2 regions of the Arthrobacter sp. zg-Y1143 genome follow, and region 1 is predicted to be linked to the other one. Evidence: riboswitches for the same ligand, from Rfam matches in the RefSeq annotation. Region 1 holds a riboswitch; the other holds the start of a gene.
The links. Region 1 has a riboswitch for S-adenosylmethionine ahead of QNN98_RS03980 (hypothetical protein). Riboswitches for the same ligand answer to the same signal wherever they lie in the genome.
Positions count from the first base shown of each region.

Region 2: it holds a riboswitch for S-adenosylmethionine, as region 1 does, so the genes downstream of both, QNN98_RS00705 (cobalamin-independent methionine synthase II family protein) here and QNN98_RS03980 (hypothetical protein) in region 1, are expected to answer to the same signal.

Region 1 is NZ_JASKLW010000003.1:75,411-90,747, reverse strand. Features, by position in the region: gene QNN98_RS04000 (RBBP9/YdeN family alpha/beta hydrolase) at 1-352, opposite strand, end outside; gene QNN98_RS03995 (LLM class flavin-dependent oxidoreductase) at 447-1,466, shown strand; gene QNN98_RS03990 (RNA polymerase sigma factor) at 1,699-2,226, shown strand; gene QNN98_RS03985 (CU044_5270 family protein) at 2,223-3,338, shown strand; SAM riboswitch class IV at 3,854-3,986, shown strand; gene QNN98_RS03980 (hypothetical protein) at 4,002-4,436, shown strand; gene QNN98_RS03975 (VOC family protein) at 4,502-4,936, shown strand; gene QNN98_RS03970 (CPBP family intramembrane glutamic endopeptidase) at 5,047-5,805, opposite strand; gene QNN98_RS03965 (NAD(P)H-hydrate dehydratase) at 5,852-6,739, opposite strand; gene QNN98_RS03960 (histidine phosphatase family protein) at 6,714-7,454, opposite strand; gene QNN98_RS03955 (MFS transporter) at 7,495-8,727, opposite strand; gene narI (respiratory nitrate reductase subunit gamma) at 8,754-9,506, opposite strand; gene narJ (nitrate reductase molybdenum cofactor assembly chaperone) at 9,629-10,327, opposite strand; gene narH (nitrate reductase subunit beta) at 10,324-12,117, opposite strand; gene QNN98_RS03935 (nitrate reductase subunit alpha) at 12,117-15,337, opposite strand, start outside.
Region 2 is NZ_JASKLW010000001.1:120,846-136,182, forward strand. Features, by position in the region: gene QNN98_RS00675 (DNA topoisomerase IB) at 1-350, opposite strand, end outside; gene pheA (prephenate dehydratase) at 407-1,387, opposite strand; gene QNN98_RS00685 (rhodanese-like domain-containing protein) at 1,384-1,710, opposite strand; gene QNN98_RS00690 (amidase) at 1,854-3,236, shown strand; gene QNN98_RS00695 (MsnO8 family LLM class oxidoreductase) at 3,264-4,244, opposite strand; gene QNN98_RS00700 (peptide MFS transporter) at 4,539-5,942, shown strand; SAM riboswitch class IV at 6,065-6,190, shown strand; gene QNN98_RS00705 (cobalamin-independent methionine synthase II family protein) at 6,210-7,415, shown strand; gene QNN98_RS00710 (hypothetical protein) at 7,447-7,797, opposite strand; gene pgm (phosphoglucomutase (alpha-D-glucose-1,6-bisphosphate-dependent)) at 7,917-9,548, shown strand; gene QNN98_RS00720 (aldehyde dehydrogenase family protein) at 9,611-11,038, opposite strand; gene QNN98_RS00725 (SDR family NAD(P)-dependent oxidoreductase) at 11,035-11,898, opposite strand; gene QNN98_RS00730 (uracil-xanthine permease family protein) at 12,038-13,351, shown strand; gene QNN98_RS00735 (glycerate kinase) at 13,379-14,488, opposite strand; gene QNN98_RS00740 (glycerophosphodiester phosphodiesterase family protein) at 14,550-15,337, opposite strand, start outside.

The DNA.
Region 1 (15,337 bases):
GGCCCGGAACAGGCAGTTCCTGCAAGCGCGGGTTCCGGAACGTCCCGGCCGGCTGCGGGAAGGAGGCGGCTACGGGATCCGGCGGGCTGACCAGGAAGACCCCGCGGGCGCCGACGGGGTTGCGCAGCAGCCATTCCGCCGCGGCCAGGCAGCCCAGGCTGTGCGCCACGAGCACGGTGTTCCCGTGCTGTGCCCCGGCGGCTTTGTCCAGCGCGGACATCCAGTCCTCCAGCTCCGGCTCGTCCCACGACGACGGCGCGATGCGGGTGACGTCGGGCAGGTCGGCTTCCCACCGGCTCTGCCACTGCTCCGGCGGTGAGCCCTGATAGCCCGGGACCAAGGTGATGTGCACTGTTCCTGCTTCCTTCCGCTGCGTTTCCACGTGCCCGGCCCGGAAGTCCGGGGAGGACGGGAATACGGCCGAACCTTACGGCGCTGAGGCTGATATGAAACGAATAGGGTTCCTGTCCTTCGGACATTACCGGAATGCGCTCGGCTCACGGACCCCCAGCGCACGTGACGCATTGCTGCAGCAGGTGGAGCTGGCCGTCGCAGCCGAGGAAATCGGCGTCGACGGCGCGTACCTGCGGGTGCACCACTTCGCCCCGCAGTTCTCCGCCCCCTTCCCGATGCTCGCAGCCATGGCCGCGCGGACCAGCAGGATTGAGCTGGGCACCGGCGTGATCGACATGCGCTATATGAATCCGCTTTCAATGGCCGAGGATGCCGCGGCCACGGACCTGATCAGCGGAGGCAGGCTGCAGCTGGGCATCAGCCGGGGATCCCCCGAGCCGGCCCTGCGCGGATATGAGTCCTTCGGTTACGTGCCGGGGCCGGAATCCACCGACGCCGACATGGCCCGGCAGCACACCGAAGTGTTCCGGGCCGCGATTGCCGGTGCCGGCGTCGCCCAGGCGGATCCGGCCATGACCGGCAGCACCGGAGCCATGCCCATCGATCCGCTGTCCCCCGGCCTGCCCGAGCGCATCTGGTGGGGATCCGGCACCCGGGCCACAGCCAAGTGGACGGGCGAGCAGGGCATGAACCTGATGAGCTCCACCCTGCTGACCGAGGACACCGGTGTCCCGTTCGACCAGCTGCAGGCCGAGCAGATTGCCGTGTACCGGCAGGCCTGGGCCGACGCCGGCCACCAGGGCACCCCGCGGGTCTCCGTCAGCCGCAGCATCATCCCATTGGTCACCGGGGAGGACCGGCATTATTTCGGGCTCCGTGCGCAGGCCGAGGGACGGGACCAGGTGGGCCATCTCGACGGCGGTTTGGCGCGGTTCGGCAAGAGCTACATCGGCGAACCGGATGTCATCGCTGCTGAACTGGCCGCCGACGCCGCCGTGCAGGAAGCCGATACCGTGCTGATTACCGTACCGAACCAGCTGGGCGTGGACTACAACGCGCAGCTGCTGGAAAGCGTCGTGAAGCTGGTGGCGCCGGGGGCCGGCTGGCGGTAAGTTTCCCGCGCCTGCGTCACTCCGACACTGGCCCTGGCACCTACGGGGCCTGGCTCCGGCGGCAACGAAATTCCCCGCTCGCAGAGCTCGCGGGGAATATTAAAGCCGCCTCCGCCAGGCCCCTTCGTTGTGTCCGGTACCTACTGCGCTCGATGCGGCTTCCCTTTGGTACGCGGCCGGGGCTTTCGGCGCGCGCAGTTACACTTTGGAGGCTGCCGGACATTAACAGGGCATGAGTGTACAAAGCTTCCGGAAGGAACAACGGGACGTGGACAGGGAGAAGTGTTTCCTGGCCGCCCACGCCGCCGGACATGACCGCATCTACCGCTACTTCCGGCGTCGAACCGAAAACGCCGCCACCGCCGAGGATCTGTGTGCCGAGGTCTTCCGGATCGCCTGGGAAAAGACCGGGCAAGAGGAAAGCCTTTCGGTCATGGTGCTGTTCGGGATCGCGAAAAACGTCCTCCGCAACCATGACCGGTCCGCCTCCCGGTCCGTGAACCTCCTCGGAGCCCTCCAGCTTGAACGCGACCACGAGCGGAACGACGACGACTCCCGTATCCACGAAGCGCTCGCCCGGCTCGGGCCCGATGACCGGGAGGTCCTCCTCCTGACGTACTGGGACGGTTTCAGTTCCAGCGAAGTCTCGGACCTGCTCGACACCAGTGCCACCGCCGTCAGGATGCGCCTGCACCGGGCACGCAAGGCGCTCGGCCGCCTGCTGGACACGGAATCACTTTCAGAGGGAGCGAAACGATGAGCCATACCAATAAGCCCGGCGGCCTTGACCGCGCACTTGCATCCGCTGACCCCGCACGTTGGGTTCACGAGACGGAGCTGGCCGGCAGCCGCGCCAGGTCGCTGGCCGTGATGGACGCCCCGCAGGCGGCACAAAGCACCTCGCCCTCCCGCCTGCACGCTGTTCCTCCGCTAAACGCCCGCCGCGCCGGAGGCCCGAGGACCACGGCGCCCCGCGCCCGACGCCGTCTCTTGCTTGCATCCGCCGCTGCAGCTCTGCTGGTGGGAGGCATAGTGGTGGCCGACGTCGTCCGGCCCGGCAGTCCCGGCGCCACCGCTGAGGCAGCAGAAGTCCTGAACGCCGCGGCTGACGCCACTATCCGCACCTCTGATCCCTTGGTGGGGCCCGGCCAGTACCTGAAGATCGACACAACCGAGCTGACCTGGGGCGGCAAGCAGATGGCCGACGGCAGCGACCTTTCCTGGCAGGAAACCGTCAGCGATCAGCTCTACATACCGGCAGACAGGAACGGTGAATGGGTCTGGGACCGCGGAGAGCGGATTCCCCTCGAGTCCTCGTCCGACGCCGCCAAGAAGGCGGCCGCCGAGATCGCCCAGCTGCCGCCGAAGGGCGGGGTGCCGAACCCGACGGTCGGAATCCAGCGCGGCCCGGGCGGAGCTTTCTACGGGCAGGCGCCGATGGTCATCATCGGCACCTCCCTCGACGAAGCCGGAAGCCTGCCCCGGGATCCCCGGGAACTGCTGGACCTCATTTACGAGCGCACCGAGGGAGCCGGCAAAACGCCGGAAACCGAGGCCTTTGTAACCATCGCTGACGGTTTGCGCACCGGGGCCGTCCCCGCCGACCTGCGCGCAACCATGTATCGGGCCGCTGCACTGATCCCCGGCGTGGTCATAAGCGACAAGCAGGCAACAGTGGACGGTAGGACAGGCATCGCCATCGGAATCCCCCACCCAGGAGGAACGTCGCGGACCGACATCATCATCGATCCTGACTCGGGACTCGTCATCGGCGAACAGGACGTACTGCTGCAGGACTTCCCCAACGCTCCTGCCGGCACCGTTCAGGCATGGACTTCGATTAGAACCTCCGTGGTGGATTCCGCCCCGTAGGGCTCTCCTTTCCGCCGCCTTTCGGGGCGGCGCACCGGGCCGCGGGCCGGGTCGGGCGGTGCGGCACCAGGGCCGGCCGGGCCGGGTAGGGCGGTGCGGCACCAGGGCACCGAACAGGCCGGGTCAGGCGGTGCGGCACCAAGGCCGGCCGGGCCGGGTCGGGCGGTGCGGCACCAGGGCACCGGACGGGCCGGGTAGGGCGGTGCGGCACCAGGCCACCGGACGGGCCGAGTCAGGCGCGGTGCGGCACCAGGGCACCGGACGGGCCGAGTCAGGCGCGGTGCGGCACCAGGGCACCGGACGGGCCGAGTCAGGCGCGGTGCGGCACCAGGGCACCGGACGGGCCGGGTTAGGCGGCTTTAATAACTTTCGCGAGCTCTGCGAGCGGAAGTTTTCGTTGCCGCCGTTCCGGCCCGCCCGGCGCCCCGCCCGGCCCCCCCCCGGCGCCCGGCCCGGGACCCGAGAACAAGAGCCCCTGTCGAAATGTCGGCGCCCTCCGCTACAGTAGTTTTCAGCTTCACGAGATGTGGCCTTCGCCCGGTTCGCCGGGCATAAAAGCTCCGACTGGCCCCACACCAACCCCACTGTTCGGCGGGTGGTTCGGATGACGAAGCGGCCTGCTTCATCCGCTGCAGGCAAGGACAACCTGAAAAGGAACCCACTGTGAGCATTTCCAGTGTCAGCAACTCCGGCTTCAACAACCCCGACTTCAGCAGTTCCTCCCCGAGCAACTGCACCGGTTTCGCTCCGGGCCACAACATCCATTGGATCCACGGCCGCCGGCTTCAGGGCTGGGAGCACTGGGCCGACGTCGACGTCACCGCGGATCCGCAGCTGGACCTCATCTACCTGGTTATCGACGGCCAGCAGCAGTTGATGTGGTTCCACAATGTCGGTGCGGTCGCAACCGCATTGGAAGCCGCCGTCGACACGCCCCAGTGGTGCCAGCGGTATTCCACGCTGATGGTGCCCGGCGGGTTTGGCTCCGAAGCCCGGAGCTCTTTTTTCTACTTGGCCCGGCCGGAGCGGGTGCTGCCGTGCAACGGCTCTCCGGTCCGGGCACCCGAAAGTGAGCGGCTCGAGAAGCCCGGCTCCTAGCTTGCGGACGGTAGCTGGCCGCAATTCAGTGCCGACGGTGGCGCTGCCCTCCTAGGCTCTGGGCCATGACGAACATACAGATCTGCGTAGACTGCACCGATGCCCACGCTCAGGCCGATTGGTGGGCGGAAACCTTGGGCTGGACGTTGGAGCCCACGGACCAGGGCTTCATCTCGTCCTTGCTGGACCAGGGCTTCGCAAAACCCGAGGACGTGATTGAGCACAACGGTGTCCGGGTCTGGCGTGACGGCGCAGCTATCTGCCCTGCCGATCAGGTGGGACAGGAGGACCGGCTGCGCATCCTGTTCCAGCCCGTCCCCGAGCCCAAGACCGTCAAGGATCGAATCCACCTGGATGTGCGGCTGGAGGGCAGGGACAAGGACGAAGCCCGGGCCGCATTGGAAGGTCGAGGTGCATCCTTCCTGTACGAGGCCAGTCAGGGCCCGCACTCCTGGTACACGATGGCCGATCCCGAGGGCAACGAGTTCTGCATCAGCTGACGCGCACCTGCTCTTCCAGCTTCTGTACAGCTGATGCGGCGTGGAAGGGCCAATACCCGCATCAGCTGTGCAGAGGGCGTCCGCGGATCCTCTAAAACAGCCGTGAGACCCTACTGCTGCAGCAGCTCCGGCGGCACGGCGTAGATGATCACCACGCTAAGCAGGTTCTTCGCGGCATGCACCCCGTAGGACAGCATGAAGTTGTTCCCGGCCCAGACGTACATGCCCACCAGCACGGCGCCGGTGGCCAGATAGGGCATGAGTACCGGCAGGGACAGCGACTCCTTGCCCACAATGTGGATGGAGGCGAACAGCAGGACCGACAGGATGCAGCAAGCCCAGGTGTTCCAGTAGCGGCTGAGCTTGCCGATCAGCAGGTGGCGGAAAATGTACTCCTCCACGAAGGGCGCCAGCACCACCACCAGGGGCACCACAAGCCAGGGCGACATCTGCGTAACCAGGCCCTGCACGGCCTCCTGGTTCACGGCGGTCTCCGCCTCGCCGGTGATGATCAGGCCCACCATGGAAGCGATGATGGTCAGGATCACGCCGATCGGAATCAGCGCCGCTGAAAGGACCGGCCGGGTAGCGAGGATCCTTGCTTCCCGTGCCACATAGGCCCGGGCTGCGATGAGGGCCAGGACGCCGCCCACCGCGTAGAAGGCCAGGTTGATCACATATGCGGCCACCAGCGGATCCGGGATCAGCGCGGACAGGCCCGGAATGTCGATCGGCACAAAGCTGAGCAACAGCAGGAACAGGACGTAGTAGCCCGCCGCCACGGCATCACTGCGGGTGAAGCGGTACGCCAGCCAGGGGATTTGCGCCGGCGGGCGGCCGGACGGGGCCCGGTATTCGTTAGCTGTCATCAGTTAAGGATAGGAGCCCGAAGCGGCACCGGGCAGCCTGCTCCCCCTAGTTCAGCTCCGCGATCACCGGGGGCATGGCCTCCAGCAGCTCGCGCGCCAGGAAACTGAGCGGGCCGCGCGACGCCGAGAGCCGGTCCCCCGACACGGCGTGCAGGTAGGTGCCCCAGCATGCGGCCTGCTCCGGCGTGGCACCGCGGGCCAGGAAACCGCCCACCGCACCGGCCAGGACATCACCGGAACCGGACGTACCCAGGCCGGGATTCCCGGCGGGCACTTCCCAGCTGGAGCCGTCCGGTGCCGTGACGAGGTTCTGTGCGGTGACTACGGCCGAATACTTGCTGGCCACCTCGGCCGAGGCTTCGGCCAGGTCAAGGGACTCCTCGTCCGCGTCTTCATCCCCCAGCAGGTGCAGGATCTCGGTGCGGTTAGGGGTCAGGACCAGCCGTCCGGCCAGTGCCTCCGCGAGCTTCGGCTGGCCGGGCAGCACACCCAGCGCGTAGGCATCCAGCACCACCTGGGTCTTCTCCCCCAACAGCGGCACCACGGACTGCAGCAGGGCCGCAGTCTGTTCGGCGTCGGCCATTCCCGGGCCAATCACCACCGCAGCTGCAGACTCCAGGTCCGCAGCGAGAAGTCCGCCGGCAGCACCGCCGTCTATGCCGCCGTCGGCTTCCGCGAGTCCCACCACGCCGGATTCGGGAATGGCAACGGCTACGGCCACGGCAACGGAGTCCGCCACGCCCATGGTCAGCCGGCCGGCGCCCACGCGCAGGCCCGCAAGGCCGGTCAGCATCACGGCTCCGGGGGTGCGGCGTTCGCCGCCGATTACCACTACGGTGCCGCGCTCCTCCTTCCCGGCAGTGTCGGTGGAGAGCTGCCAGTCGCGCAGCAGTGCGGGGGTAACGAGTTTAGCGGGGGTGGACGTCATGCTCATCTCCAGAGTGTTCGGTGACGGGTGCTCCGCTGTCCTGCAGGTGGAGCACACTGTTGAAGGTGTGCGCTTTCCACGGTCCGGTTCCGGACGGCCGCACCAGGCGGGTGACCGAGCCGTTGCGAACGCTGTTGGCCGCAGCGAGATCCAGCAGTTCCTGCTCGCTCAGCCGTTCGCAGATGTAGCGGATCAGCATAATCACTGCGTCGTGGCAGACCACTGCCACCCGCTTGCCGTCCTCCTCGTCGTCGAGGTCGCGGAAGACGGAACGCAACCGCAGGGCGACGTCGGCCCAGGACTCCCCGCCCGGCGGCCGGTACACGAATTTCCCCAGCCAGGCCCGGCGCTCGGCTTCCTCCGGGTAGCGGGCGGCGACGCCGGCGCTGGTCAGCAGGTCCAACACGCCCAGTTCACGGTCGCGGAGGCGTTCGTCGAGGCGCATCGGCCCGGCGAGTCCAGGCAGTCCGGCCAGTTCTGCGGTCTGCTGTGCGCGCAGGTACGGCGAGCACCACACCGAATCCGGCAAGTCCCCGGCAGGCAGCTCGGCGAACCAGCGGCCCAGCGCCGCGGCCTGCTCCTCGCCGTCGGGACTGAGCGGGACGTCCGGGTCCCGCCAGGCAATGTCAATACGTTCGGCACCAACACGTCCGGCGCGGGTGGCGGCTACGTTGCCCGCGCTCTCACCGTGGCGGATCAGGATCAGTTCGGTTGCACCCATGCACCCGACTGTACGCCCGCCGCCGGCCGGACACCGGTTTTCAGGTACGCGTCCGTTCATCCACCCGCCCGCCGTTGCGCACCGTAAAGGTCAGCAGGAACGCGACGGCGGCAAAAGCGGCCAGCAGCAGCAGCCCCACAAAGTAACTGCGGCTTTCCGGATCATAGGTGGCCCCCATAACCAGTGGCGGGAAGTATCCGCCAAGCCCGCCGGCGGCGGCAATGATCCCGCCAATGGTGCCGACGTCCTGCGCCGGGGCGGCACGCCCTACCCACGCAAACACGCCGCCGGTGCCCAGCCCCAGGAAAAGCGCCATCAGGATGAACGCGGTACCGTACACCCGTTCCTCCTCCGGCCGCAGCGCCACGATCACGGCCAGCACCACCGTTCCGGCGAGGGAGGCCAGGGTGACCAGCTTCGGCCCCACCTTGTCCGCCATAGTCCCGCCAATGGGCCGGGCAATGACGGCGGCCACCGCAAACCCGGCGGTCCGGGTCCCGGCCGCGGTTGCGTCATAGTCGTACACGTTGCCCAGATACGTGGGCAGGTAGTTCGAGAACGCCACGAAAGCCCCGAACACCACCCCGTACAGGAAGCACAGCTGCCAGGTGACCCGCAGCGTGAAGGCGTGGGTGATCTTGGGCAGCACCGGTTCCGTGGGGGCGGACCAGGCCGGGGACTCGCGCAGGACCAGCCAGCTGATCACGGCCATGACGGCCACCACGACGGCGATGGTGATGTGCGCGCCCATGTAGCCGACGGCGTCGACCAGCCTTGGGGTAAAGAAGGCGGACACCGCGGTGCCCACCATCCCGGCGCCGAAAACACCGGTGGCGAAACCCTTTCGGCTGCGGTCATACCAGGCCGAGCAGAACGGGATACCGATGGCGAACACCGTCCCGGCAATGCCCAGGAAGAAGGCGATGACCACCAGGAACGGGAAGTTGCCCAGCCGTCCCACTATTCCGGTCAGCAGCACCAGGGGCGCGGTGACACCCAGGATGACGGTGAACATGATCCGCCCGCCGTACCGGTCCGTCAGGGCACCCACCGGGATGCGGGCCACCGAACCGACGAGGATGGGCATGGCCACCAGGACGGAGGTCTGGCCTGCGCCCAGGTCCATGTCGGCGGCGTAACGGCTGGAGAGCGGCCCGATGATGGTCCAGGCCCAGAAGCCGACTGTGGAGGCAATGGTCGCGACTATCAGGTTCCGCAGCTGGCCGGATTTCAGGTCCGCCCCTGCGGCCGGCGAGGTAGATGCTGTAGACATGGGTGCCTGCCTTCAGGAGGGAGTACTCAGTTCCGCGGAACGCCGCGGCGGTCGCGGTCCGGGGTGCCCACCGGCGCCCAGCCGCGGGGCGGAGGCGCAGCACCGGGAAGAGGCCGCTTCCCCCGGGAGCGGTAGACAATGTAGGGCCGGAACAGGTACTGCAGCGGTGCGGTGAACGCGTGCACCAGCCGGGTGAACGGCCAGAGGGAAAACAGCACCAGGCCGAACAGGGTGTGGATCTTGAAGGACACCGAGGCCGCGGTCATGCCCAGGATGTCCGGCTGAAGGATGAAGATCGACCGGAACCAGGGCGACACAGTGTCCCGGTAATTCACGATGTTCGTGTCGAAGACGGAGAAGACGGTGGTGGCCAGCCCGGTGAGGATTGCGGCGAGCAGGAAGATGTACATCAGCTTGTCGTTGCGGGTGGTGGCCATAAACACCGGACCGGTGGTGCGGCGCCGGTAGATCAGCAGCACGATTCCCACCAGGGTGGCTACGCCGGCCAGGGTCCCGACGCTGAGGGCGAAGAAATGGTAGGTGTCCTCGTTCAACCCGATGGCGTCCATCCAGGTCTTGGGAATCACCAGTCCCACAAAGTGACCCACAATCACCGCGAGGATGCCGAAGTGGAACAGCGGCGAGGCAATGCGCAGCAGCCGGGATTCATACAGCTGGGAGGACCGGGTGGTCCAGCCGAACTTGTCATACCGGTAGCGCCAGATGGAGCCCAGGATCAGGACGGCGAGCACCAGATAGGGCAGCACTCCCCAGAGCATCACGTCGTCCAGGCCCACCTGCACATTCCCCGGCGGCGGCACGTCCAGCGGCACGGTTGCTTCCGGCACGGTTGCTTCCGGCACGGTTGCCTGCGGCATTTCCGCCCGTAGATCCACTGCGATCATGGGCTGTTCCTTTCACTCACCGGCAGCAGCCGCGAACTGTAGGGTTCCAGGCCCACGGTTTCGGTGGGCGGCCCGTAGCCCGCGGTACGCATCACCGCAGCGGCATCCTCGGGAGAGACACCGGGCAGCGTGGTGCACAGCAGGGTCAGCACACCCTCATGGGGCAGCCCGTCATCGCGGAGGGCCAGGCGCAGCAGTTCCACGGACGGCCGGTAGCGCTGGAGCATCTCGTAGCCGTCCTGCGGTGAGACTTTGGCGGCGAACTCGAGCACCAGCGGCAGGTAGTCCGGGAGCTCGGTGCCCTCGGGCAGGACTCCGTGCAAGCGGTAGATCTCCTTGAAGGCTGCGAGCGCTTCACCGCGGCGCCGGGTGTCGCCGTCGGTCCAGTAGGTCAGGTGCAGGCTGTGCCGCTTGGAGAGGTCGAATTCCTGCACGTAGGCCGACTGCACGTCCCGCAGGGGCGTGTCGGCGAACCAGCCAAACAGCGGGTCCAGCTCGCTGCTGCCGGCGCCGGCTTCGGCCAGGGCCGAGCGGATGGCTGGCACCAGGTCCAGCAGCTGCCGGTCCGGATACTCCAGCAGCAGGGCAGCTGCCTGCCGAATGGCCCGGCTGCGCGCGGGGTGCTGGTCGGCGTACGGCTCGGGGGCCAGCGTGCCCTTGCCCGGTTTGCCCAGCAGCTTCTCCAGCAGGCTCACGGGCGGACCCCCGGTCCGGAGGAGGGTGGCTCGGGACGGTTCCGCCCGCCGGAGTCCGACGCCGGTCCGTCGCCTTCGGCGGAGTCGTACCCCGCGCCTTTGCCCTCGGCGGCGTCTGCATCCGCTGCCCCGCGGTTGTTGTTGGCGGGGAACAGTCCGCGCGGTGTTCCCCGCCCGTCCCAGTTGAGCAGGTTCACCCGGCCGCCCAGGTTGCCGTTTCCGGTGGGGTCCTCCCCGCGCTGCCGCGCCTGCAGCGCGTCGAAGTTTTCCACCGCCACCGGCGTCGGCCGGCCGGAGGCTTCACCGAATACCCCGGTCTGTCCCATGCCCGGCCCGCCCTCCACATCCAGCGAGCAGCCGATTTCCTCGAGGTTGTGGGCGTCCTCCAGGTGCGCAGTGGGGATGACATACCGCTCCTCGTACTTGGCCACGGCCATCAGCCGGTACATAGCCACAATCTGCTCACCTGTCATCCCGACGTCGGCCGCAATCCGCTCGTCGGGAGCGTCACCGAGGGTGATGTCGCGCATGTAGGCGCGCATGGCAGCGAGCTTGCGCAGCACCCCGGTCACCAGGTCGGTGTCCCCGGCGGTGAACAGTTCGGCCAGGTATTCCACCGGGATCCGCAGCGCCTCGATGGCGCCGAAAAGATTGTCCGCACTCTCGCCGTCGTGCCCCTGCTCGTTGAGCACGTCCACAATCGGGGACAGCGGCGGTACGTACCAGACCATGGGCATGGTCCGGTATTCCGGATGCAGCGGCAGCGCCACCCGGAACGTCTTGGCCATGGCGTAGACCGGCGAGCGCCGGGCCGCGTCAATCCAGTCCTCCGGGATCCCCTCTGCCCGGGCGCCGGCAACCACTTCCGGATCATTGGGGTCCATCATCAGGTCCAACTGTGCCTCGTACAGGTCTTGAACGTTGGGGGTGGAGGCGGCCTCAGTAACCTTGTCGGCGTCATACAGGAAAATCCCGATGTACCGCAACCGGCCCACACAGGTTTCCGCGCAGACCGTGGGGATACCAACCTCGATGCGCGGATAGCAGAAGGTGCACTTCTCGGCCTTGCCGGAGCGGTGGTTGAAGTACATCTTTTTGTACGGGCAGCCGGTGACGCACTGCCGCCAGCCGCGGCAGCGGTCCTGGTCCACCAGCACTATGCCGTCCTCTTCGCGCTTGTAAATGGCTCCGGACGGGCAGGAGGCCATGCAGGAGGGGTTCAGGCAGTGCTCGCAGATCCGCGGCAGGTAGAACATAAACGTGTTGTCGAAGTCCGCCTTGACCTTCTCCTCGGCCTCGCTGCGCAGCTTCTGCAGCACCGGGTCCTGCCGGTTGGTGCGCTCCGAACCGCCCAGGTCGTCATCCCAATTGGCGGACCAGCGGATATTCATGTTCTCGCCGGTGATCAGGGACTTGGGCCGGGCCACCGGGAAGTCCTTGCCGGCCGGGGCGTTGATCAGGTTCTCGTAGTCGTAGGTCCAGGGCTCGTAGTAGTCATTCAGCTCCGGCTGGACCGGGCTGGCGAAGATGCCGAAGAGTTTGGCCAGCCGTCCGCCGGCCTTCAGCTTCAGCTTCCCGCGGCTGTTCAGTTCCCAGCCGCCTTTCCACCGTTCCTGGTCCTCGTACCGGCGGGGATACCCCTGCCCGGGACGGGTTTCCACGTTGTTGAACCACACGTATTCGGTGCCGGCGCGGTTGGTCCACGCCTGCTTGCAGGTCACCGAACACGTATGGCAGCCAATGCACTTATCCAATGCCATCACCATTGCGGTCTGGGCCATGATGCGCATCAGTAGGCCACCTCCTGGGAACGCTTGCGGACAACGGAGACGATGTCGCGCTGGTTGCCCGTGGGGCCGAGATAGTTGAAGGCCCAGGACAGCTGCGCGTAGCCGCCGATCATGTGTGTGGGTTTGACCAAGATCCTGGTCACCGAATTGTGGATGCCGCCGCGCCTGCCGGTGGCTTCGGACTTGGGCACGTCAATGATCCGTTCCTGTGCGTGGTAGACGTACAAGACCCCCGCGGGCATTCGGCTACTCACGATGGCCCGGCCCACCAGGACACCGTTGGTGTTTACACATTCCACCCAGTCGTTGTCGGAGACCTCGATAAGGGCGGCGTCCTCCTCGCTCATCCACACCGAGGTGCCGCCGCGGGAAAGGGAGAGCATCAGCAGGTTGTCCTGGTACTCGGAGTGAATTGACCACTTGTTGTGCGGCGTCAGGTACCGTACGGCCACGGATAACTCGCCGCGGGTACCCAGGGCGGGCTCGCCGAACAGCCGGTGCATGTCCAGCGGCGGCCGGTACACAGGCAGCGCCTCACCCATGTCTTGGATCCAGTCGTGGTCCAGGAAGAAGTGCATCCGTCCGGTCAGTGTGTGGAAAGGCTTGAGCCGTTCGATGTTGATGGTGAACGGGGCGTATCTCCGGCCGCCGGTCTCCGAACCGGACCACTCCGGGGAGGTAATGACCGGTGTGGGCCGGTCCTGCGTGTCCCGGAAGGTGATCTGCCGGTCCTCCGCGCCTTCGGCCAGGTCCGCCAGGGCAATCCCGGTCCGTTTTTCGAGGGTCCGGAAGCCCTGCACCGCCAGTTCCCCGTTGGTGGTGCCGGAAAGCAGCAGGATCGCTTCGGCCATCCGGGCATCGGTATCCACTGCCGGCCTGCCCGCTGCCGCTCCCCGGTCAAAGACGCCGTGCTTACGGGCCAGCTGGACCAGCGGCCGGGAGACATCGTATTTGACGTACTTGGTGGTGAAGCCCAGCTTTTCAGCCAGCGGGCCGACAGCGGTGAACTTCTCCCCGATGGCGGTGTAGTCCCGTTCAACCACCGCGAGCGAGGGCAGATTCTGCCCCGGGACCGCCGGGATGTCCGTGCCTTTCCAATCCGGCGCGTGCCCGCCGGGCTGGGCGATTTCCCCGGGGGTGTCATGGGTGAGTGCCGTGGCTACCATGTCCTTGCGCACCCCCAGGTGCGTGGCCGCCTGGCGGGAGAATTCCTCGGCGAGCAACCGGAACAGGTCGTAGTCCGTTTTCGCTTCCCAGGGCGGGGCGATGGCCGGGGTGAAGGCGTGGACGTACGGGTGCATGTCGGTGGAGGACAGATCGTACTTTTCGTACCAGGTGGCGGCGGGGAACACGACGTCGGAAAGCAGCGTGGAGCTGGTCATCCGGAAGTCCGCGGACACCAGCAGGTCCAACTTCCCCTGCGGGGCGTCCTGGCGCCACACCACGTCTTTGGGCCGGGCGTCGGCGTGGTCCTTGCCCATGACGTTGTTCAGCGTGCCCAGCAGGTGCTTCTGGAAGTATTCCTCGCCCTTGGCCGAGGAGCCCAGGAGGTTCGAACGCCACAGGATCAGGGTGCGCGGCCAGTTCCCCGGGGCGTCCACATCCTCCACGGCAAACCGCAGTTTTTCCTCCTTCAGCTGCCGCGCAACCCACCCCGCTTCGGTATCCGCTTCACCGCGCGCAACGGCGGCGGCGGCGTCGTCGGCAACGTCCAGGGAGTTCCGGGCATCGAACTGCGGGAAGAACGGCATCCAGCCCATCCGGGTGGACTTCGCAATGACGTCGGCGGTGTGCATTCCGCGCAGGTGCCCGGAGGCGAGCGGGGACTGCATGGCGTCCGAAGAATACCCGTCGGAACGGAACTGGTCCGTATGCATGTACCAGAACGCGGTGCCGACCATGAACCGTGGCGGCCGGTTCCAGTCCCCCGCAGAGGCCATGGCCGCCCACCCCGTGATGGGCCGGCACTTCTCCTGTCCCACATAGTGGGCCCAGCCGCCGCCGTTCCGGCCCTGGCATCCGCACAGCATCAGCATGGCCAGGATGGCACGGTAGGTGACGTCGCCGTGGTACCACTGGCAGATGCCCGCGCCGAGGATGATCATGGACCGGCCATTGGATTTCTCCGCGTTGGCCGCGAAGTCCCGGGCAGTGCGGATGACGGCTTCGGCACCCACATTGGTGATTTCCTGCTGCCAGGCCGGGGTGTACGCAGTGGCGGCGTCCTGGTAGCCGGCGGCCCACTGGCCGGGCAGCCCGTCCCTGCCTACCCCGTACTGCGCCAGCATCAGATCGAAAACGGTGGTGACGGTCCGGCCGGCCACTTCCAGCACGGGCACTCCGCGCTGCACCACCGATCCGACACCGGACGGATCGGTGAAGGCGGGCAGGTCCACGCGGCTAACCTGCTGGCTGTAGGAGGAGGCATCCACCACCGACAGGGCCGGCACCACGCCCTGCAGGTCGAGGTTCCATTTGCCGGCGTCGGCCTCGTTGTAGCGGAAACCCACGGAGCCGTTGGGCACCACCGGGGTGCCGGCATCACGGTCCAGCAGCACGATCTTGAAAGCGGCGTCCGAGACCTTCTTCTGGCTGCGGCCCAGATCCGCCGCGGTCAGGAACTTTCCCGGCACCACCGTCCCGTCATCCCGTTCCTCCAGGTGAACCAGGAACGGCAGGTCCGTGTACTGCACCACGTAGTCCTCGAAGAACGGAACCCTCCGGTCCACGAAGTTTTCCTTGAGGATCACATGCCCCATCGCCATGGCGAGCGCCGCGTCGGAACCGGCGGCGGCCGGCAGCCATTCATCGGCGAACTTGGTGTTGTCCGCATAATCCGGGCTGACGGAAACCACCTTGGTGCCCCGGTATCGGCCCTCCACCATCCAGTGCGCGTCCGGGGTACGGGTCACCGGGATGTTCGAGCCCCACATCATCAGGTAGGTGGCATCCCACCAGTCGCCGGATTCCGGGACGTCCGTCTGGTCGCCGAAAACCTGCGGGCTGGCCACCGGCAGGTCCGCGTACCAGTCGTAGAAGCTGTTCATCACCCCGCCGATCAGGTTGATGAACCGGGCCCCGGCGGCGTGCGAGACCATGGACATGGCAGGGATGGGTGAGAACCCGGTGCAGCGGTCCGGCCCGTAATTTTTGATGGTGGAGACGTGCGCGGCGGCAGTCATCTCCAGGGCCTCGGCCCAACTGGAGCGCACCAGCCCGC
Region 2 (15,337 bases), on a different contig from region 1:
CCTTCGGCACGCAAATGCTTGGTAATCAGGCGGCGGGCCGGCGGAAGGGACTGCGCAAAGGCCAAGGCGCGGTCGAACTTTTCCCGGTCCTTCATTTCCCGCCAGTGCGGATGGTAGATGTACTGCTTCCGCCCGGCCCCGTCGGTGCCGGTGGCCTGGATGTGGCCGTTGGCGTAGGGGCTGATCCAGACGCTGGTCCACGCCGGCGGGATCGCCAGCGAACGGATGCGTGCCAGCACTTGCCGGTCAGTGATCACCCCGCCGCGGATGTCCCGGTAGCTGAAGCCTTTTCCCCAGCGCCGCCGGGAGTAGCCGGGATGCTCGCAGTTGCTGCGCCTCAGTCGAGCCATGGTGCTTCCCTTTCACCCGGCGCCGCTGCCGGTCCGGCCGCGGCATGCTTCCAGCCCTAGTATCCGTTCAGCAGGGATTCGAGCCAAATATCCGCGTCCCGGAAAGCTTCGTCGCTGGTGTGCCGGGAGACCTCGGGCTCCCGGCGGTCCGCCCGGGGGTAGGAGCCGAGGAAACGCATTTCCGGGCTGATCCGATGCAGGCCCTTCAACGCATCCGCCATCCGGGCATCGGCCACGTGCCCGTCGGCGTCAATGCTGAAGAAGTAGTCGCCGAGGAACATGCCGGTGGGGCGGGACTCGATCCGGCTCAGGTTCACCCCGCGGGTGGAGAACTGCTCCAGGATTTCCATCAGGGCACCCGGGTGGTCCTCCGGCAGCGGGATCACCAGGGTGGTCTTGTCCGATCCGGTGGGCTCGGGCAGCAGGCCAGGCTGGCTGATCATCACGAACCGGGTCACGGCGTCGCGCACGTCTCCGATGTCTTCCCGCAGCACCGTCAGCCCCAGCCGTTCGGCGACCAGCGGCGCGCAGATAGCAGCGTCGAAGGAGGGCTCCGCGCCGCTAAGTTCCACGGCGGCTGCGGCGGTGGAGGACGCAGGGAGATATTCCGCTTCGGGAATATTCGCCGCTGCCCATTCGCGGCACTGGGCCCAGGCATGCGAGTGGGTGGACACGGTGCGGACATCCTCAAGCGCCACTCCCGGCCGGGCTGCCAGCACAAAGGTAATAGGTACCAGGATTTCGCGCAGGATCCGCAGAGTGGCGCCGGCCGAAAGCGCATCGAGGGTGGCGCTGACGCCGCCCTCCACCGAGTTCTCGATCGGAACCACGGCGGCATTGGCCTGCCCGGAGCGGACCATTTCCAATGCGGTGTTCACGCTGGCGGACGGAACACGGACGGCATCCTTCGCGCCGGGCACCTGCAGCAGGGCCGCTTCCGTGAACGTTCCTTCCGGGCCGAGATAGGTGTACACCACGGTCTCGCCCGACGGGCCGGAATGGTGCGGAGCAGCTTGGGCGTGCGCCGTGTGCGTCATCGAACTGTCGGCTCCTGGCCATTGTCCGAAACCATGGGCTTGCCCGCTTCCAGCCAGGCGCCCATTCCGCCGTTGACGTTAACGGCCGAGTAGCCCTGTGCGTCCAACCACGCAGTGGCGCGGGCGCTGCGGCCGCCGGTGCGGCAGATAACGGCCAGATCCTGGTCGGGGTCCAGGCTGTCAAGGCTTTCGGGCAGCTGGTCCAGCGGGATATGGACGGCGCCGTCCACGTGACCGGCCTCCCATTCATAGTCCTCCCGCACATCGAGGATTTTTGCGCCCGCCGGAATGCTGTCTACGGATACGCTCTGCATCTCACTCATTGCTGCCCTCACTGTTGAACCGGGTTGTTCCGCGCCGCCGCCGCACCCGGGCTTCCGGGGCCGCGGCGTTCGTTTTGTCCAGCCTATAGTGGGACGCGGCCCGAAGAAATAAACGTCCAGGTCCCATGCACCGGAGGTACAAATTGCCCGCTCCCCACGAGATGACCGCCGTCGAGCTGCGGGATGAACTGGCAGCCGGCCGGCTCGGCGCCGAAGAGGTGACCACCCACTACCTGCAGCGGATCGAAGAGCTCAACCCCGCGCTGGGCGCCTTCCTCACGCCCACCCCTGAGCTTGCCGTGGCCGAGGCGCGGGCCGCTGATGCGCGGCGCGCCCGGGGAGAAAAGCTGGGCATGCTGCACGGCATGCCGCTGGCCCACAAAGACCTGACCGATGTCGCCGGCGTCCGTACCACCATGGGCAGCGCCGCGTTGAAGCCGTGGACGGCGGACACCGACGGCCCGCTCCCGGCCGTACTGCGCCGGGCCGGAGCCATCAGCCTCGGCAAAACCCAGGTGCCGGAATTCGGGCTGAGCAGCTACAGCGAAAACCTGGTGGGCCCGCCGGCGCGGAACCCGCGGGATCTGCGGTTGAGCCCCGGCGGATCCTCCGGTGGCAGCGCAGCGGCCGTAGCTGCCGGGCTGATTCCCTTCGCACCGGGCACCGACGGCGGCGGTTCGGTACGCATCCCCGCCGCCGCCACCGGGCTGGTAGGGCTTAAGCCCAACCGCGGCAGGGTCCCCTCCGGCTCCGCCCAGCAGGATTTGGGCCAGTTTGTGGTGGCCGGTCCACTGGCCCGAACCGCGGCCGACGCCGGACTGCTGCTGGACGCCATGGTTGCCGGGCCGAACCACCGCGCCACCAGCGCACCGCCGTCCACGGACGGCTTCCTGGCCGCTGCGCAGCGGGCCGAAGGCACATTCCGGATAGGCGTCAGCACCCGCTCACCCTTCGAGTCCAGGCTGGAGATCCGCCTTGATCCCGAGGCGCTTCAGGCGCTCGACGCCGGGTCGGCCGCGCTAACTGCGGCAGGCCACGACCTGGTGGACACGGACCTGCGCTACGACGAACGGTATCCGGATGCGTTCGAGGCGGTGTGGACGGCGTTCCTGGCTACGGCTGTGCTGGAGCCGGGGGCCGAATCGGAACTCACCGGCATTGCAGCGTCCAAGCGGCAGCGGGCACTGGGCCGAAGCGCCGCGGACCTGGTCACGGCCATTGACATCCTGCGCACCTTCGAAACCGACACCATCCGGCAGTTCGGTGCCTATGACATGATCCTCACGCCGTCCCTGGGCATGACGCCGCGGCCCATCGGCTGGTACACGGACGGCGGCGGGGAGGAAGACTATGTACGGCAGTGCCTCTACTCGCCGTTCACGTCCATGGTTAATGTGTGCGGACTTCCCGCCATCTCCGTTCCCGTGTACAACACGGAGGCCGGACTGCCGATGGGTATCCAGCTCATCGGCCGTCCGGGGGCCGAAGCCGACCTGCTCGCCGTCGCCGCGCAGCTTGGCTACTGACCCCGGTTCCCCATCCAGGCGGGGCCGCTAATCCGTGAACAGGCCGGCGAGCAGCCGGTCGGACTCCCGTTGGCCCGCGAGGTCGTAGGCTCCCCCGGTGGCCAGGAGTTCATCGGCACCGGTTGCGGCCACGAGCCCGCCCAGCCTCTCGCGGACCTGGTCCGGGGTGCCGTGGATGGAATTGGCCAGTGATTCCCGGATAAGTTCCTGCCGGCGTTCCGGGCCTTCCGCAGCGCTGCCGCTCCCGGCCAGGGCGGGGAACACACCCTTGGTACGTGAATCGGCCAGGGCCGCGGCCTCGGGGAGGAGCAGTTCAGCGGCGGCCCTTTCCGTGCCGGCAACCGCCACGTTCACCGCGGCCAGCACGTAGGGGCGCGGGAACCGGTCCGAGGGGCGGAAGGATGTCCGGTACCGTTCCAGCACCTGCCCGGGGTTGTTTCGGAACAGGCCCGGCCCGCCGAAGACCAGGCCCAGGCCCGCACGCGCAGCGATATCGGCACCGGCTCCGGTGGCCAGCACAAAAACCGGGGTTTGGCCGGAGTCCCGCGGCCGCGCCGTGATCGGTGCCGTGCCGTCGAGGTAGGCCAGCAGTTCCGCCAGGTCCGCTTCGAACCGTTCGGCCTCAGCCTTTCCTGCCTTTAGTGCCCGCCGCACCGCCTGCGTGAAACCCACCGAACGGCCCAGCCCCAGGTCAATGCGGTCCGGGTAGAGGGCGGACAGGGTGGCGGCCTGCTCGGCGACCAGCAGCGGCGGATGGTTGGGCAGCATGATGCCGCCGGAACCGATGCGGATGCTGCTGGTCCGGGCGGCAAGGGCGGCCATCAGCACCGCCGGTGCTGAACCGGCAATACCGGCCACGGCATGGTGTTCGGCCACCCAGAAGCGCCGGTACCCAAGCGCTTCAGCGGCTTCGGCACGCTCGAGGACTGCCTGCAGGGCATGGGCCTCGGAAAAGCCCAGCCGTGAGTTGGCGCGGTCAAGGATCGAGAGGGGGACGCGGGTGGGCATACCGGTGGCAACCCTGCACACTCCCCCGGAATTCCGGCTGCTTGTAGGCAGCGCCCGGGTTTGCGCAAAATCCGGGCGTAACGGGGGCCCTATTGCACGTAATCTCGCGGAAATCGACCTGCAAACGGGTGACCTTCAGCACATGGCCAAGGGAAACCTGCCCGGTTCGGGGCGGAATACGCCGGTTTTCCCGGCGCTTACCCCCGCGGGGAGTGGGACCATTAATCCGTGAGCCATACCCCCAGTAACCCAGGCGTCCAAGAAGCGCGTAAAACCTTCTTCGGCCATCCCCGGATGTTGGCCAATCTTTTCAGTGTCGAGTTGTGGGAACGCTTCTCGTTCTACGGCATGCAGGGCATCCTGCTGTACTACATGTACTACAGCGTCACCGAGGGCGGCCTTGGCATCGACAAAGCCATCGCCACCTCGCTGGTGGGCGCATACGGCGGTGGTGTGTACCTGTCCACCATCATTGGTGCGTGGCTTGCGGACCGGGTCCTCGGATCCGAACGCGTGCTCTTCTACTCCGCCGCGATTGTTGTGCTCGGCCACATTTCGCTGGCCGTGCTCCCGGGCGCAGTGGGACTGGCCGCCGGCCTGATCCTGATTGCCCTGGGTTCCGGCGGCGTCAAAGCCAACGCCACTTCGCTGGTGGGGACCCTGTACGACGAAAAGGATGAACGGCGCGACGCCGGTTTCTCCCTCTTCTACATGGGCATCAACCTCGGCGCCCTGGTCGGCCCCCTCCTCACCGGCCTGCTCCAGGTGAAGCTCGGCTTCCACTACGGCTTCGGCCTGGCTGCCATTGGCATGGCCATCGGCCTCGTCCAGTACGGCCTGACCCGCAAGTACCTGCCCGAGGCTGCCCACCAGGTGACCAACCCGCTGCCGCGCCGCAAGTACGCCACCATGGGCGGCGTTGCCGCCGGCGTTGTGGTCATCGTTGCCCTGGCCGTGGTCTTCGGCCTGCTCAAGGCGGAGAACCTCGCAGTGGTCATGGCGACCGTGGCCATCCTTGCCTCGGTCGCATACTTCGTGATCATCCTGCGCAGCCCGAAGGTGGGCGCCGTCGAACGCCGCCGCGTGTACTCCTTCATGCCGCTGTTCATCGCCAGCGCCGCTTTCTGGGCCCTGTTCCAGCAGCAGTTCACCGTGGTGGCGCTGTACGCGGACACCTCGCTGGACCGGTCCATCTTCGGCTTCACCATGCCGGCGGCCTGGGTGCAGTCCATCAACCCGATCTTCATCATCATCTTCGCGGCCGTCTTCGCCGCGGTCTGGACCAAGCTGGGCGACCGGCAGCCGTCCTCGCCGCTGAAGTTCTCCCTGGGACTTGCCGTAATGGGCCTGGCCTTCCTGGCCTTCATCCCGTTCTCGGGCGGCGGCCCCAACAGCACCCCGCTGCTGGCGATCGTCGGCATCCTGCTGCTGTTCACCTTCGCGGAGCTGTTTATCTCCCCGATCGGCCTGTCCGTGGCAACCAAGCTGGCGCCGGAAATTTTCCGGACCCAGATGGTGGCGCTGTTCTTCCTTTCGGTCTCACTGGGCACCACGCTGGCCGGCTGGCTGGCACAGTTCTACGACCCCGAAACCGAGGTCAGCTACTTCCTGTTCAGCGGCGGAACCGCCATTGTCCTGGGCATCGCCCTGGCAGCGGCGACCCCGGCCATCAAGAAGCTGATGAGCGGCGTGCGCTAACCGGCACAACAGTTTCAGTTCCACCAGGACGGCGGCACCGGGCAACCCCGGGGCCGCCGTTCTTTTTGCCTGCCGTCACATGCTTGGCCTGCGCCCGGCGTCGTGGTTAGGATGGGCACCAGCTTCAGGAGACACGGCCGCCAAGCTCCGACTTGGCCGTGCACCAACCCCATGCTTCGCGGGTGGTTCGGATGACGAAGCGGCCTGCACCGCCTTTTCCAGGCATCCGGTGCAGGCAAGAGCACGTGAATCCCAAGGATTATTTCCATGCGCAAAAGCACCGACCGTATCCTGGCCACCCATGCCGGTTCCCTGCCCCGCACCCCCGAACTCCTCGCGGCCAACGCAGCCCGGGACGCGGAACCCTCCGACACCGGGGGCTATGCCGAACTGCTCAGCGACGCCGTCGCCGACCTGGTGCTGCGCCAGCAGCGGGCCGGCATCGACATCCCCAACGACGGCGAGTACGGGCACGCGATGTCCGCGGAGGTGGACTACGGGGCCTGGTGGTCCTATTCCTTTGCCCGGCTCAGCGGCCTGACCGTGGCGGAGACCGGCATCTGGGAGATGGAGCCCGTCCGTTCCGAGCCGGGAAAACCGGTACTCACCAGCTTCGGTGACCGCCGCGACCGCGGGCGCTTCCGCGAGGCCTACACCGACCCGTCGTCGGGCATCACCACCGGCGCCCAGAAGGTCTTCCCGAAGGTCACCGGCAAGGTGGAATACACCGGGTACGACGCCGTTGCCGGCGACATCCGAAACCTCAAGTCAGGGCTTGCGGCAGCGGGGCTGGAGGAAGGTTTCCTCGCCTCGCTTTCCCCCGGTTCCTGTTCACGCATCGCCAACGAGTACTACGCCACCGAGGAGGAGTTCATCTACGCCTGCGCGGACGCGATGCGGGAGGAATACAAGGCGATTATCGACGCCGGCCTGATTGTGCAGATCGACGATCCCTCCATTGCGGAGAACTGGGACCAGATCAATCCCGAGCCGTCCGTCGAGGACTACCTGCGCTTCACCGAAATCCGGGTTGAGGCCCTGAATTACGCACTGCGCGGCCTTCCCGAGGAGCAGATCCGCTTCCACCTGTGCTGGGGCTCCTGGCACGGACCGCACACAACGGACATCGAGTTCCGGCACCTGGCGGACACCCTGCTGAAGATCAACGCCGGCGGTTACAGCTTCGAAGCCGGCAACGTACGGCACGAGCACGAATGGCGGGTCTGGGAAGACACCAAGCTGCCGGGCGGCAAGGTGATCATTCCCGGCGTCGTCTCCCATGCCACGAACGTAGTGGAGCATCCGGAGTTGGTGGCGGACCGGATTGAGCGCTTCGCCCGGCTGGTCGGCCGCGAAAACGTGATTGCGTCTACGGACTGCGGGCTGGGCGGCCGCGTGCACCCGCAGATCGCGGCGGCCAAGCTCGAAGCCCTCGGCGAAGGTGCGCGGCTGGCCAGCAGCCGTCTATGGTGACCCGACAAGCACAACGACAAGTGAGGGCTTCCTAGCTGTCCAGCCCGGCGGCGGCCAGCGCCAGCATTCCGCTGGCCGCCGCCAGCAGGCCCAGGCCGCCCAGGGCGTTAAAGGCGCGGCCGCCGTCTTGGCGCAGGCCCCGGCTAAACAGGACCGCTGCGCTCAGCCAAGCCGCCAGGAACACCAGGACCGGCAGGACACCGGCGGCGAATCCGGCGGCCTGCTCGGCCCAGGCCGGGAGTTCGAACTGCCGGCGCTGGCTCCAAAAAAACCAGAAAACCGGGGCGGCGCATACGTAGATGATGTTCAGGACCGCCATGGCTGCCCGGGTGCCGCGGCGCATTCCGGGCTGAAGCTGCGCCGGTACCGCACTGGCCGCCATGGTGTGCCCCTCTCCGCCGCGCCCTCGCGGCTGTCCGATCGAGCATACGGCCGGACGGGCAGCTTTACACGTAGGCGGGCGTCTGCCGCACCTGCCGTTTCTTTGGCATGCTTAGGGGTATGTCTAATCGTGCAGGAAAACCCGCTGAACCATCCGACCTTGTAGATCTCACCGCGCTGTTGGACGCCTATTACGACGTCGCACCGGATCCTTCGAACGTGGCGCAGCGCGTTGCGTTCGGTACTTCCGGGCACCGGGGATCATCGCTGAACGGCGCCTTCAACGAGCAGCATATTGCCGCCATCACGCAGGCGATCGTTGAGTACCGCCGTTCTGCGGGCATCACCGGACCCCTGTTCATGGGCAAAGATACCCATGCCCTGTCCGAACCGGCGCAGAACACCGCATTGGAGGTCCTGGCGGCCAACGGCGTGAACGTGCTCATTGATGCACGGAACGGCTTCACCCCCACCCCGGCCGTCAGCCACGCCATCCTGAAGTACAACGCCTCACGGACGGACCAGTCCGACGGCATTGTGGTGACGCCCTCGCACAATCCCCCCGCTGACGGCGGCTTCAAGTACAACCCGCCCACGGGCGGGCCGGCCGGTTCGGACATCACCAACTGGATTGCCGACCGCGCCAACGAACTGCTGGAAGCCGGCCTGAACGGAGTGAAGCGCATTCCGCTGGGCGAAGCACGCCTGGCCGATTCCGTGGGCACGTACGACTTCCTGCAGAACTACGTCGAAGACCTCCCCTCGGTGCTGAACCTGGATGCGATCCGCAGCGCCGGCCTGCACATCGGCGCCGATCCGCTGGGCGGTGCTTCTGTGGACTACTGGGGCGCCATTGCGGAGCAGCACCAGCTGAACCTGACCGTAGTGAACCCCAACGTGGATCCGCAGTGGGCATTCATGACCCTGGACTGGGACGAGAAGATCCGCATGGACTGCTCCTCCCCGTACGCCATGGCCTCCCTGATTGCCCGCGCCGACGAATACGACATAGCCACGGGCAACGACGCCGACGCCGACCGGCACGGCATTGTCACCCCCGACGGCGGGCTGATGAACCCGAACCACTACCTGGCCACGGCCATCGACTACCTCTACCGCAACCGCTCAGGCTGGAGCGCAGACGCCATGGTGGGCAAGACCCTGGTGTCCTCCTCCATGATCGACCGCGTGACGGCGGACCTGGGCCGGGTGCTGATGGAGGTTCCCGTGGGCTTCAAGTGGTTTGTCCCGGGCCTGCTCTCCGGCGAGACCGCTTTCGGCGGCGAGGAATCCGCCGGCGCTTCCTTCCTGCGCCTGGATGCCAGCCCGTGGAGCACCGACAAGGACGGTCTCCTGCTGGCCCTGCTCGCCTCGGAAATGACCGCAGTGACCGGCAAGACCCCGTCCCAGCGGTACCGCGAACTGACCAACAGGTTCGGCGACCCGGAGTATGCCCGCGTGGATGCCCCGGCCACCCGGGAGCAGAAGGCGGCGCTGGCCAAGCTCTCGCCGTCGGACGTCACGGCCACCACCCTGGCCGGCGAGGAAATCACTGCCCGCCTGACTGAAGCTCCCGGCAACGGCGCACCCATTGGCGGACTGAAAGTGACCACGGAAAACGCCTGGTTCGCCGCACGCCCCTCCGGCACGGAGGACGTATACAAAATCTATGCCGAGTCCTTCAAGGGCTTGGAGCACCTGCACCAGGTGCAGGCTGAAGCCAAGGCCATTGTGGACGGCGTCATCTCCTAGCGATACCGCGTTAACGGCAAAAGGGCGGACCAGGAGGTCCGCCCTTTTGCCGTTAACGGGCGCTAGAGCAGCCGGCGCAGGATCTGTTTCTTCACTCCGTTGTACGGCGGGTACGCGAACCGGAGCGTATCCAGCAGGGTGCCCTTGCTGAAGACCGGGCGCAGCTGGCTGAACGTATCGAAGGAGTACTTGCCGTGGTACGCGCCGGTTCCGCTGGCCCCGGCACCGCCGAACGGCAGCCCCGGCACGGCCAGCTGCACGGTGCTGGCGTTGTGGTTGATGCTGCCTGCCCGTACGCCGGCCTCGAACGCCTGCCGCGCAGCTGCCGAATTGGTGTACAGGTAGGCGGAGAGCGGAACCGGGCGGGCGTTGATGAACTCCATCGCCTCGTCCAGGTCCTTCACGGTCAGCACGGGCAGGATGGGTCCGAAAATCTCTTCCTGCATCACCGGCGACTGCGGATCCACGTCCGTAAGGATGGTCGGTTCAAGATACAGGCCGGCACGGTCGCTGCGGCCGCCGGCCAGGATTGTCCCGCTGTCCAGCAGCCCCACCAGCCGCTCCCAGTGCTGTTCATTCACGATCCGGCCGAAGTCCCTGCTCTTGGCCGGGTCCTTCCCGAACAGTTCCGCCACGGCCTTGACGAGGTGTTTGCGCAGTGCGGGCGCGGCTTCCTCGGTGACCAGCACGTAGTCCGGCGCCACGCAGGTCTGTCCGGCGTTGAGCAGCTTGCCGAACACCAGACGCCGGGCGACGCCGGCCCAGTTGCCGTCCAGCACCACGGCTGGGGATTTGCCGCCCAGCTCCAGGGTGACCGGAGTCAGGTGCTCGGCTGCTGCCTGCAGCACAATCCGTCCCACACGCTCCCCGCCGGTGAAGAAGATGGAATCAAAGCGTTCCTTGAGCAGTGCGGTGCTGATGTCCTGCCCGCCCTCGACCACCGCGACGGCGTCGGAATCCAGGTAACGCGGTACCAGGTCGGCGAGTACCGCAGAGGTGGCCGGGGCCAGTTCGCTGGGCTTGAGCACGGCCGCGTTACCGGCCGCCAGGGCGCCCACCAGCGGGGCCAGCACCAGCTGCACCGGATAGTTCCACGGCCCGATGATCAGCACCACACCCAGCGGCTGCGGCTCTGTTTTCGCCGACGCAGGCAGCAGCCCCAGCGGCACCGGAACCCGGCGGCTGCGGGTCCACTTGTCCAGGTGCTTCAGCGCGTGCTCGGCCTCGGCCCGGACCAGAGACAGTTCCGTGACGTAGCTTTCCAGCGGGTTCTTGCCCAGGTCCGCTGCCAGTGCGTCCGCCAGCTCCTGTTCGCGTTCCCGGAACAGGCGGATGAGGCCCGTGAGCTGGGCGCGCCGCCACGCCGGCGGACGGGTGCGCCCGGATGCGTAGGCCTTCCGGACCCGCGCCAGGACGGCCGGCACCACTGCCGGGGATTCGGCGGACAGGGAGGATTCCGGGTCCGGGAAGGCGGAAACCATTTCGCTCATGCCTTGGCCTCTTCCTTTGCGCCATCCGCCGCCGGTTTCCGTCCGGTGAAGTGGTCCATGGACTGGTAAACCTTGAAAACACGGCCGGCCACCACGTCCCAGGCCGGCTGCGGCAGCACATTGCGCAGGGCACTGCCCAGGGCCACGGTCCACGGCAGCTGGATCCGTGCCTTGCCGGCCAGCATCGCCCCCCAGGCCCGGTCCACCACGTGCTGCGGTTCCATCAGCGGGGTCAGCAGCGGCCCGCGGGCACCTTCGAACATCCCGGTCTTGATGTAGCTGGGGATCAGGGTGGTGACGGCCACGTGGCCGTTGCCGGATTCATTCAGCTCCAGGCGCATGGAGTCGCTCCAGCCGATCACGGCCCATTTCGACGCCGTGTACACACTCATCTTGGGCACGGACAGCGTGCCTGAGGCGGAGGCAACGTTGAGGATCCGGGCCGGGGTGCGGCGTTCGATCATCCCGGGCAGGAAGGCCCGGGTCACCTGCATGGGTGCCAGGGTGTTCACGGCCATCACGGCGTTGATGTCTGCCTTCGGGGCGTGCTCCCAGAAGTATTTGCCGCGCACAATGCCCGCGTTGTTGATGAGGATGTCCGGAACGCCGGCGTCGCGGATCACCTTTTCCGCCGCAGCCTCAATGTCCGGCAGTGAACTGACGTCCACCGCATAGGGGTAGACAGCCGATGCGCCCTGCTCGCGCAGTTCGGCGGCGGTGCCTTCCAAGGCCTCGGCGTTGAGGTCCCACAGCACCACCGCGGCCGCGCCTTCACGGACGGCGCGTTCGGCATAAAGCCTGCCCATGCCCATTGCCGCGCCCGTGATAAGGACCACCCGTCCTGAAACTGAAATGCTCATGCTGCTCCATCGTCTAGCGGTACGGATTCAACGTTGTGACCGGTCCGCGCGGCGCGCGGGTCTTATTGCAACGTAACATCCCGGCAATCGTTGCCGGTTAGAATTTTGGTAAAACCCCCTGTCTTCGGAAGGCACAACCATGAGCAGATTCGGTACGGCCTGGACCCTCCATGGAGACGGTAAGACCATCAAGCCCGGCGCCTATGTTGCCCCTGAGGAGCGCCTGAGCTGGCCGCGCACCATCGGCATTGGTTCCCAGCACGTTGTGGCGATGTTCGGCGCGACGTTCCTGGTTCCGCTGCTGACCGGCTTCCCGCCTGCCACCACCCTGCTGTTCTCCGGTATCGGTACGATCCTGTTCCTGATCATCACCGCCGGAAAAGTGCCCAGCTACCTCGGTTCCTCCTTCGCCTTTATCGCCCCCATCACCGCGGCCACCAGCCAGCACGGGCCCGGCGGTGCGCTGGGCGGCATCATCATGGCCGGCGCGGCGCTGTTCCTCATCGGCCTGGCCGCGCAGGTGGCCGGCACGCGCTGGATCCAGCTCCTGATGCCGCCGGTGGTCACCGGTACCATCGTGGCGCTGATCGGGTTGAACCTGGCCGGCTCGGCCCGGACCAACTTCGAAAAGGGGCCGGTGACGGCTGTGGTCACGGTGGCCGTGATCCTGCTGGCCACGGTCCTCTTCCGCGGATTCTTCGGCCGGCTGTCCATCCTGATCGGCGTCCTGGCCGGCTACGGGGTGGCCATGCTGCGCGGCGAAGTGGATTTCGAGGCGATCAGTTCCGCGGCCTGGTTCGGCCTGCCGCACTTCCACGCGCCGAGCTTCCACTTCTCCGTGATCGGCTTGTTCGTGCCGGTGGTGCTGGTGCTTGTGGCCGAGAACGTCGGGCATGTGAAGTCCGTGGCCGCCATGACCGGCCGGGACCTGGACCCGTACGCGGGCCGGGCGCTGATGGCCGATGGCCTGGCGACCATGCTGGCCGGTTCAGGCGGCGGTTCGGCCACCACCACCTATGCCGAGAACATCGGCGTGATGGCCGCCTCCCGGGTGTACTCCACCGCGGCCTACTGGGTGGCCGGCATTGTGGCCGTCCTGCTCAGCCTGTTCCCGAAGTTCGGTGCGCTCATCGCCACCGTTCCGCCCGGTGTGCTCGGCGGCGCCGGCGTCGTGCTGTACGGCATGATCGGCATCCTGGGTGTGCGGATCTGGGTGGATAACCGGGTGAACTTCTCCAACCCGATCAACCTGTCCGCCGCCGGCCTTGGCCTTATCGTGGCCATCGCGGACTTCACCTGGGTCATTGGGGACCTGACTTTCGGCGGCATTGCCCTGGGCACCGGCGCGACCCTGGTGGCCTACCACGGCATGCAGGCCATCGCCCGCTGGCGGGGCACCGACCCCGACGAGCCGGCGGAGGACGCCGGGGCCACCCCCAGCCGGCTGGGCTAACGGCGGCGGAACGGCGGCCGCGGGCGCTCAGGCGCCTTCGAGGACCTGCCGGGTTGCCCAGGCAACGTATTTTGCCGCCTGGGACATTGCATCCTGCGGCCGCTGCACCACATCCAGCAGGCTGACGGCCGCAACAATCCCGTACTCCTGCAGTTGGTCCGGGGTCAGTGTGATCTGCCCGGCCACGGCAACCACGGGAATACCGGCATCCCGGGCCCGGGCCGCAACTTCCAGCGGAGCCTTCCCGTAGCGGGACTGGTTGTCCAGGGAGCCTTCGCCGGTGAGGACCAGATCGCAGCGGGTCAATGATTCATCAAGTCCGGTGAAGGCCGAGAGCAGTTCGAATCCCGGGTGCAGGGATGCCCCGGTGAAGGCCAGGAACCCCGAGGGGAAGCCGCCGGCCGCACCCGCCCCGGGGACATCGACGTCGACGCCGGTGGCCTCCTTCAGGAGCCGCGCCCAGTTGTCCAGCGCCTCTTCGAGCAGCTGCTGCTCCGCTGCGCCCGCGCCTTTCTGGCCGCTGAAGACCGCCGCCGTTCCTTCATAACCCAGGAGCGGGTTCCGGACGTCGGCGGCAATCCGCAGGTCCACCCCCGCCAGCCGCGGATCCAGTCCGGACGCATCCACTGATGCCGCGTTCAGCAACCCCGCGCCGCCGGGCGGCACAGGATTTCCATCCCGGTCCAGGATCTTCAGGCCCAGCGCGCACAGTGCCCCGGATCCGCCGTCGGTCATGGCCGAACCGCCGATGCCCAGGATGATGGTTTTCGCCCCCGCCTCCAGCGCGTGGGCGATCAACTGTCCGCTGCCGTAGCTGCCTGCAGCCAGTGCCGTCTCCGGGGAAGGATCCAGCAGGACCAGCCCCGAGGCGCGTGCGGTTTCGATCAGGGCCGTGTCGCCGGACAGGGCCCAGACGGCCGTGGTGTCCCGGCCCAGCGGCCCCGTGACGCGGGCCGTGCGGGGTTCGGCACCGGCGCCCAACGCGGCATCCAAGGTGCCCTCGCCGCCGTCGGCCACCGGAACCACCGTCACGGTGGCCTCGGGGTACACCGCGAGCACTCCCTCAGCCATGGCTGCCGCGGCTTCTGCGGAGGTGAGGGAGCCTTTGAACTTGTCCGGGGCAATAACTACGCGCATGTCTTCATCCTGCCAGCCGGGGGTGACATGGCGGCTACCTGTCTTCGACGCCGCCGCGCCCCTACCGCCACTGCCCGCGGTCCTTGAGCACCTTCACCAGGAGGTCTGACCGGTCCGAGACAATGCCGTCCACACCCAGGTCCAGCAACCGGTTCATGGTCTCTTCGTCATTGACGGTCCACACATGGACCTGCAATCCGGCACGGTGGCAGCGGCTCAGGAAGGACGAGGTGACCACGCGGACCGGTCCGAATGCCACCGGCACCTGGATGCATTGGAACCGGCCCAGCCGGGATACCAGGCCGGCGGCGCCCAGCGGCGCCAGCAGCCGCAACAGGACGGTCAGGGCAGTGCCCGCCGAGCTGGCCGCGGGCCGGCCCAGGTGCTTCAGTGTGCGGAGGCGGCGTCGGTCCGAGAAGGACGCCACCAGCACCCGGTCCTGCGCCGAGTGCTTTTCGATCAGCGCGGCGAGCAGTTTTGCGCCTGGTGCGTCCTTGACATCCACGTTCAGCCGCATATCCGGCCATTCGGTCAGCAGTTCCTCGAAAGTGGGGATCCGTTCGGAGCCGGCCACCAGGACCTCGTTGAGCTCACGGCTGGTGAGTTGGCTGATCTTTCCCGCCACTCCCCCGGAAATCCGGTCCACCGTCTCGTCGTGGAAGGCCATCAGGACGCCGTCCCGGCTGGTGCGCACGTCCGTTTCCAGGTAGCTGATGCCTAGGTCGGCGGCGGCGCGGAACGCGGCGAGTGTGTTCTCGTACCCGTCCGGAGAAAAGCCGCGGTGCGCCAGGGCAATGGGCTCGGGCCGGTCCGCTGCGCCGGACGGCGGATTGTCACGGGGCGCACGGA